Regions from separate parts of the Shewanella alkalitolerans genome, predicted to be linked through region 1. Evidence: riboswitches for the same ligand, from Rfam matches in the RefSeq annotation. Region 1 holds a riboswitch; the other holds the start of a gene.
What was found. Region 1 has a riboswitch for lysine ahead of lysC (lysine-sensitive aspartokinase 3). Riboswitches for the same ligand answer to the same signal wherever they lie in the genome.

Region 1 (4,382 bases):
CTATCGGCGTTAGGCCTTAGCAAAACAAAAGCCCTGTTGCTTATCGAAAGCAGCAGGGCTTTTTGTGGGAATAACAGTCCTGAAGACAATTGAGTTAGTTTCGAATTAATTTTAATAAGGTACGAATAAACCTAACTAATCTTAGTTAGCCTAGTTTTAGAACCTTCGTGCACCTATCAAAAGAAGCGAAATCGAAGAGATAGAAGATACCAGTGTAAACACGATTTTGGCCCTTGACGACAGGACGTCGTCGTAGAGCCTCCAAGGATGGAAGTACGGCGTGCCAAAATTGTGTTTGCACATCCCTCGCCGGGCAGGCGATTCAAAGCAATGAAGCGTGATGATGTAAATTAGGTCAGTGCGACAAAATTTGTAGGTGCAAATACCAAGTCTTTCCATCCATGGGCTTTGGCATAAGTGTTCCAGACACAAATCCCCTCTTTGGCCTTCTGACCTCCAGGTCTAAATCCTTCCCTAGGATTTTAGACATTCCCCACTTCCCTGTGGGTCAGGGAGGAAATGCCTTGAAATGTCTGGAACATTTCAAGGCCCTGGCCACCGGGGATAAGTACAATTCATGTACAAAAAAGCCAGTCGTTAGACTGGCTTTTTAATTGAATCACATTTGCGCTAGCTGGATGTGATTTATGCTTCTTCTAAGTTACCGCAGAAACGATAGCCTTCGCCGTGGATGGTGGCGATGATCTCTGGCGTATCAGGCAAGCTTTCGAAGTGTTTACGGATGCGACGAATGGTCACGTCCACGGTACGGTCGTGTGGCTTAAGCTCACGGCCTGTCATCTTCATCAGCAGGTCGGCACGGGTCAGGATCTTGCCTGGGTTCTCAACGAAGTGCAGCATGGCGCGGAACTCACTGCGAGGCAGCTTGTACGACTCGCCTTGTGGGCTCACCAGTGAACGGCTGTTGATCTCTAGGCTCCAACCGTTGAAGCGGTAGAATTCTACGGCACTCTTTTCTTCGGTTTCGCCGCCGGTGCTGTTGACGCGAGTCAGCAGGTTACGTGCACGGATAGTCAGTTCGCGTGGGTTAAATGGCTTGGTGATATAGTCATCGGCACCAATTTCCAGACCCAAGATCTTGTCAACTTCGTTGTCACGGCCGGTAAGGAAGATAAGGCCGATGTTATTGATTTCACGAAGCTCACGCGCAAGCAGCAGACCATTCTTACCTGGTAGGTTGATATCCATTACCACAAGATTGATCTTGTTTTCCTGCATGGCTTTATGCATCTCTGCGCCGTCATTGGCTTCAGTTACCACATATCCTTCAGCCTCGAAAATACTTCTTAGCGTGTTCCGGGTAACGGCTTCATCTTCAACGATCAGAATGTGCGGGTTTTGCATATTTATTTACCTAATATTTGTTTAAAACTGTTCTAACCATGAGCGCTAGTTGGTGCTGCTGCGCCCTATCTGTCTTCGCGACAATTACCGAACTCACGTAGTGCTTTTATCAAACCCAATTGGTACAGCAACACACTTCATGATTAGTAAAGTATACGTATCTCTTTCAAAAGACACGCGAACTGTTACTCACTTCGATTAACAATAGTTGGGAATAGTTCCGTTAACTATCTAATATTTTCAAGTTTAAATGCTAAATCAGCCTAAGCTCACATTTTATACAGGAAATTGACTAACTTTTGATGACCTTGTCGTCGACAAGATGTAACAAAAAGTATTTCATCGTGAGATGAGTGGAAGTGAATCAACGAACTTATTGTACTCGTTTTAGTCATTTGTTAACAAATGAAATGTTAACAAAATTCCTTTGAGATTTGATGCAAATCACATTTGTGTGTGTAAGATTATGATTTTAATGGTATTAATAAAATTTAATAAAGTGACCTGTCTCACACCTCTAGGAAGCCGGAGGAATTTTGCTATAATCGACGGAATCTAATTTAGGAATATTTTAGTGATGAGTACAGCAAGCGAACACCTTTGGCAATGCTATCAGCAAACGCAGTTCTTACTTACACAACCTTTCTCCCCTTCGTTATCATTTGCAATCATTACCGCTCATAATCCTAAAGGCCAACACCTTTCTCCCTCGCAAAACCGTCTCCTCGACAAGCAGCTTCAACGTCATATTCAACGTCTCCGATATCCTTATCGTGCCCTGATCGGTGCCTCCAATGACAGAGGCCATATGGAGAAGAGCTGGGCGGTGTCTATCGATAAGGCCGCAGCCGTGGATCTTGGTAAGGTGTTTAATCAAAACGCCATCTATTTTGTCGATGAGGACGAGCTGCAACTGGTGCCTTGTCTGGTGGAGTATGACGAGCTCACCCTGGGCAAGTTTTCTGCCCGGGTCTGCTTGGTTAGCGAGCTGCCCGACATCAGCCGCTAGCAGGCGGGGGAACTTGAGAGGCTTTCATCAAGACAAGCTAAAATATCGTTGACTTTTTATTCTGTTATTTGATAGTTTTCTTGCATCCTGACCTTAAGGTTAGTGATACAGAAGAGGAGCGTTAACTAGGTAGTAAGCCCGAGGAGTCCAAACTCCGTTGACGGTTTATGAGGGAGATTAACGCCGAGGTAAAGAGATGTTTGGTTTCATCTGTTTATCGGTCGACTGGGCTGAATCCCATCGATTGTCACCTGTTTTTGGTGGAGAGCTTCTGGTGGCAATCGCTGTTTCCCGTCTTGGGGTGCGTCATCTTTGCACCAGGCTCTTCGAACGAAGTAAGTTCGGAGCGTATTCAATGTTATCTATTTCTTTTGTGTCATCGTCAGCTACTTGGGTTGAGGTGCGCTAATGTCTATTGTTGTTGCTAAGTTTGGTGGTACCTCGGTTGCCGATTATGAGGCGATGAACCGCTGCGCCGATATCGTATTGGCCAATCCTGAAACCCGCGTGGTGGTCGTCAGCGCCTCGAGCGGTGTGACCAACCTCCTGGTGGAGCTAACTCAGGAGCATGTGGACTTTGAGCGTCGTCAGCAGCTGCTTAAGGCGATCGCCTCGATTCAATATAAGATCCTCGACGAGTTGGGTCAGCCCCATGATGTGGCTGCCCGCCTCGATGCCATCTTAAGTAAGATTGCCAGCCTGAGCGAGTCGCTCTCCCAAAACCGTAATAAGGCGACCACAGACGAACTGCTTGCCCAGGGTGAGCAGTGTTCATCTGTCTTGTTTGCTGCCGTGCTGAGAGAGAAGGGCGAGCGGGCGAGCGCCTTCGATGTGCGTCAGGTGATGCGCACCGACAGCCATTTCGGCCGCGCCGAGCCGCAGATCGAAGCGGTGAAGCAGCTTTGCACAGAGCATCTGCTACCACTGCTTAGTGAGCAGCGTATTGTGACCCAAGGTTTTATCGGTGCCGATGAACAGGGGGCCACCACCACGTTAGGGCGTGGGGGCAGCGATTACTCTGCGGCCCTGCTTGCCGAGGCGCTGGATGCGTCTGCTGTTGAGATCTGGACAGATGTGCCGGGGATCTTCACCACAGATCCACGCCTCGCGCCCAATGCGCGTCCTATCCCTGAGATTAGTTTCAACGAGGCGGCCGAGATGGCCACCTTCGGTGCCAAGGTGCTGCACCCGGCAACCATTTTGCCTGCGGTCAGACACAAGATTCAGGTGTTTGTAGGCTCCAGCAAGGCACCTGAGCTAGGTGGCACCTGGATACGTCATCAGGTGAACGACGAGCCTATCTATCGCGCCGTGGCGGTGCGACGCGACCAGACCCTACTTAATCTGCATAGCCTGCAGATGTTGCACGCCCAAGGCTTCCTGGCCGAGACCTTCGCCACCCTGGCGCGCCACAAGATCAGTGTGGACTTAATCACCACCTCAGAGGTAAACGTCTCTCTGACGCTAGATAAGACGGGCTCAGATTCGGCTGGAAACAGACTGCTGAGCGAAGCATTGCTGCAGGAATTGTCGCAGCATTGCCGGGTGCGGGTCGAAGATGGCCTGGCGCTGGTGGCGATAGTGGGTAACAAGATTGCCACTACGTCAGGTGTGTGTCGCCGCGTATTTGAGGTGTTAGAGCCTCACAATGTGCGTATGATCTGTCAGGGCGCCAGCCCACACAACTTGTGCGTCCTGGTGGCCGAGTCTGAGGCGGCTCAAGTCGTCAGCGCCCTGCATCAAAACTTGTTTGAAGGGTCACTATGAAGCCGGGTCGTTCTACGCTAAAGATTGGCGAGCTCGCCACGGGTCAAGATCTCGAGCTGAATCTATTTGAGTTTGCCCCTGAGGTGCTGACCGGGCCTAGCGTCTATATTCAGGCTAACGTCCACGGCGCCGAGGTGCAGGGCAACGCGGTGATCTATCAGCTGATGCAGGCCTTAGAAAGCTGCGAGCTGCGCGGCAAGATCACCCTGGTGCCCCTAGCCAATCCGTTGGGAATTAATCA
Region 2 (4,382 bases), 2.1 Mb from region 1:
TTAAATCTTCTACCGACAAATCTTTAACAGCAGCTTTAAAGCGACGACCATGCGTCAATATATCTAGAAATTCGCTCATATTAATTATGTCCTGCTTAAAAATAAAATAGTAAATAGGATTACAGGGCTAATAATAGAAACTAAAAAAGGTTTTATCAAACGAATTAAATGAATATTTGACGCTTTAATGTAAATTTTATTTCAGCTTCTCTATTTTCGCCCCTTTTTGACCCTTTACTTCCCCCTAAACACGCTGTTTTTGATCTGATACAAAGATGCTGACGACTTCCTGTTGACGTTAACGTCAACAGCACGTAAAGTGGCATAAGTTGGTGATAGTTTCGCTATGCACTATTTGTTATCCAGAATAAAGACGTAAGAAGGAAGCCTTATGAAAGTATTGGTGCCAGTTAAACGCGTCGTCGATGCTAATGTGAAGGTCAGGGTTAACGCTGACAATACAAATGTCGATACCGCAAATCTGAAGATGGCCATTAACCCATTTTGTGAGATTGCTGTAGAAGAAGCGGTACGTTTGAAAGAAGCAGGTATTGCGACCGAGATTGTGGTAGCAACCATAGGGCCTAAGGCGTCGCAAGAGCAGCTACGCACGGCGATGGCGCTGGGCGCCGACCGCGGTATTCATGTTGAAACCGACGAAGAGCTTGCGCCGCTTTCTATTGCAAAGATCCTTAATGCGATTCAAGCCAATGAACAGGCTCAGCTGATCATGCTGGGTAAGCAATCAATCGATGGCGACAACAACCAGACTGGCCAGATGCTGGCGGCGTTGGCTGGACTGCCTCAGGCTACCTTTGCCTCTGAGGTGAAGGTTGAGGGCGAACAACTCGTGGTGACCCGTGAAATCGACGGCGGCCTGCAGACTCTTAAGATGCCACTGCCTGCGATTGTCACCACAGACCTGCGTCTGAACGAGCCTCGCTATGCCAAATTACCTAACATCATGAAGGCGAAACGTAAGCCGCTCGATACCGTGACGGTAGACAGCCTGGGCGTGACCCTGAAGCAGCACCAGAAGGTGCTCAAGGTGACTCCGCCTGCCGAGCGTCAAGCGGGTATTATGGTGGCTTCTGTCGAGGAGCTGGTGGAAAAGCTAAAGAATGAAGCGAAGGTGATCTAAATGGCGATTCTAGTAATAGCAGAACATGATAATGCGACTTTAAAACTCGATACCGCCAAGGTTGTGGCTTGTGCCCAGGCAATCGGCAGCGAAGTCGATGTACTGGTAGCCGGTCATAACTGTGGCGCCGCGGCCGAAAGCGCCAAGCAGCTTGCCTGTGTACGTCAGGTACTGGTTGCCGATAGCGGCGTTTATGCCAATGCCATCGCCGAAAACCTGTCACAGCTGATCGTCTCAGTGGCCAGCGAGTATCAACACATCCTGGCTGCGGCTTCAAGCGTAGGTAAAGATGTGCTGCCTCGTGTGGCGGCGCTTCTGGATGTGGCGCAGCTTTCTGAAGTGGTCGAAGTGGTGAGCGAAGACACCTTCGTGCGTCCTATCTATGCCGGTAGCGCCATGGCGACGGTTCAGAGCCTGGACAACATCAAGGTGATGACGGTTCGTGCCAGCGCCTTCGATGCGGTAGCCCAGGACGGTAGCGCCTCGCTGCAGACCCTGGATAACGAATACAGCGGCGATGTTGAGTTTGTGACTCAGACCCTGTCAGTGTCAGAGCGTCCAGATCTAGGTGCCGCCTCTGTGGTGGTTTCAGGTGGCCGCGCCATGGGCAGCGCCGAGAACTTCGCGATTCTCGAGCAGTTGGCTGATAAGCTGGGCGGGGCATTGGGTGCATCGCGCGCCGCAGTCGATGCCGGTTACGTGCCAAACGATCTACAGGTTGGTCAGACGGGTAAGATTGTCGCGCCGGATCTCTATATCGCCGTGGGTATCTCGGGTGCCATCCAGCACCTTGCGGGGATGAAAGATTCTAAGGTGATCGTGGCGATCAACAAAGATCCAGAGGCGCCTATCTTCCAGGTAGCCGACTATGGTCTGGAAGCGGATCTGTTCGAGGCAGTGCCTAAGCTACTCGAACTTATTTAATAAAATGTAAATGCTTGGTGAGCACTTTGGTGTTCATCTAAAATTTAGTGTGATATAGATCACATGGAGCGGCTTTGAGGTAGCGTCCTTAAAGCCGCTTGTGTTTTTATGTGCCTCACGTTTGCCGATAGTGACATTGGCAGGCGTCCTGAGACGTAGAGGTGCATTAAATATCAGTAGTATTCGTTAGGGTGATGCCGTTAAGCGAATATGAAAGGATTTGGTGCCGAAGTGGTTAAGTTGATCAAGGCTTGCCGCTGGGGCTGTCATCGAATAGAGGCAGCACTGCCATAGTGCTTCTTATCTGGATTGATAAGTGGAAGGTATACCGAGAATGGGTATCACTATGGAGCGCTACTGATAGGACAGGTGTAATATCTCATGCTATATCCCACCAGTTCAGTTGCCCTCCATTCGTATTTTAACGAAGACAAAATTTTACAATGACAACTTTGAGTTATGCCGATTCGGCACTTTCTTTGCTGCCGCCCGTGGTAGCGATTCTGCTGGCGATCTTTACCCGCCGCGTTCTGCTCTCACTCGGTGTGGGGATCCTCCTAGGGGCACTGTTAATTGCCGATTTTTCACCGCTGGATATGGGTCAATACCTGGGACAGCAGGTGGTGGGCCTGTTTTGGGATGATGGCGCCCTAAACAGCTGGAACGTTTATCTGCTGGGCTTCTTGATCCTACTTGGGATGATCACTGCACTCATTACCGTGAGCGGCGCCGCCAAGGCCTTTGCCGATTGGGCGCGCCAGCATATTCGCAACAAGCGTGATGCCAAGCTGCTCACCATGTTCCTGGGCTGCGTGGTCTTTATCGATGATTACTTCAATAGCCTGGTGGTGGGCAGTGTCGCCAGACCCCTCACCGACAGATACTATATCTCGCGCAGCAAACTGGCTTATCTGCTGGACTCAACCGCCGCGCCTATCTGTGTGATCTCACCCGTCTCTAGCTGGGGCGCATACATCATCGCGCTGATCGGCGGCATACTCACCGCCCACGGCTTTACCGACAGCGGTCATCTGAGCGTGTTTATCCAGATGATCCCGATGAACTTCTACGCCATCTTCGCCCTGGTGTTGCTGCTATGCGTCGCCTTTATGGGGCTGGATGTGGGACCCATGCGCCAGCATGAACTCAACGCCCAGAAGGGCAATCTGTATGACGAGGCCAAGGGCCTGCCGCCAGGAGCTAACAGCGACCTGCCTGAGGCCGATTCTGGCAAGATCTTAGGCCTGTTCCTGCCGATCACTGTGCTGGTGTTTGCCACCATCTACTTCATGATAGGTAGCGGTGCCGACGCTTTGGCGGCGGAGAATCTGCCCTTTAGCGTCATTGGTGCCTTCGAGAAGACAGACGTTGCCTCATCGCTCTTCTTCGGCGCCGTGGTCGGCCTGGCCGCGACCTTGGTATTGGTGGTCAGTCAGGGACTGGATAAGTCGCTTATCCTTAAAGGCGTGATTGCCGGTGCCCGCTCTATGCTGCCCGCCATCTATATTCTGCTGTTCGCCTGGACCATCGCCGGCGTGATAGGCCAGATGGAGACGGGTAAATATATGGCCAGCCTGGCGACCGGTAATATTCCCTTCGCGCTGCTGCCAGCCGTACTGTTCGTGCTGGCGGGTCTGACTGCCTTCTCTACCGGTACCAGCTGGGGCACCTTCGGCATAATGCTGCCTATCGCCGCCGACATGGCCATGGGCACCCACACCAACATGATGTTGCCTATGTTGGCCTCTGTGCTGGCGGGCGCCGTATTTGGCGATCACTGCTCGCCTATCTCGGACACCACCATCTTGTCTTCTACCGGCGCCAACTGTCACCACATAGATCATGTGCTGACTCAGCTGCCCTATGCGCTTATCGTGGCGGGGATCAGTTTGGTGGGTTATACCGTGCTGGGCTTCACCGAATCTGTGGGTGCCGGTCTGGCGGCCTGTAGTGCGCTGTTTGTGGTGAGCGTTTTGGTGCTGCGCCATAAGGCTAATCGCCCGGCTTAATTCAGCTACGCCAAATCAAGGTTCAATTGATATAAAAATGCCGCTCATCGAGCGGCATTTTCTATGGGTGACTCCCCATTACTGGGGAGTGAGTTGAGGCAGGAATTAGTTGAGGCCACGGCGCTGAAGCAGGGCATCAGTGGTCGGTGCCTGACCACGGAAGGCCTTGTAGGCTTCCATAGGTGGCACGCTGTTACCCACCTCGCGGATGGTCTTGCGATACTTCATGCCTATTTCGCGGTTGAGGCCGCCCTGGGTCTGCACATAGGCGAAGGCGTCGGCCGCCAGGATCTCACTCCACATGTAGG

Region 2: it holds a riboswitch for lysine, as region 1 does, so the genes downstream of both, K0J45_RS13290 (Na+/H+ antiporter NhaC family protein) here and lysC (lysine-sensitive aspartokinase 3) in region 1, are expected to answer to the same signal.

What each region holds. Positions count from the first base shown of each region.
Region 1 is NZ_CP080422.1:886,401-890,782, forward strand. It holds gene arcA (two-component system response regulator ArcA) at 646-1,365, opposite strand; gene K0J45_RS03975 (DUF3293 domain-containing protein) at 1,943-2,374, shown strand; lysine riboswitch at 2,478-2,653, shown strand; gene lysC (lysine-sensitive aspartokinase 3) at 2,783-4,141, shown strand; gene K0J45_RS03985 (succinylglutamate desuccinylase/aspartoacylase family protein) at 4,138-4,382, shown strand, end outside.
Region 2 is NZ_CP080422.1:3,025,409-3,029,790, reverse strand. It holds gene K0J45_RS13305 (H-NS histone family protein) at 1-79, opposite strand, end outside; gene K0J45_RS13300 (electron transfer flavoprotein subunit beta/FixA family protein) at 392-1,141, shown strand; gene K0J45_RS13295 (electron transfer flavoprotein subunit alpha/FixB family protein) at 1,142-2,065, shown strand; lysine riboswitch at 2,214-2,430, shown strand; gene K0J45_RS13290 (Na+/H+ antiporter NhaC family protein) at 2,509-4,074, shown strand; gene K0J45_RS13285 (M3 family metallopeptidase) at 4,180-4,382, opposite strand, start outside.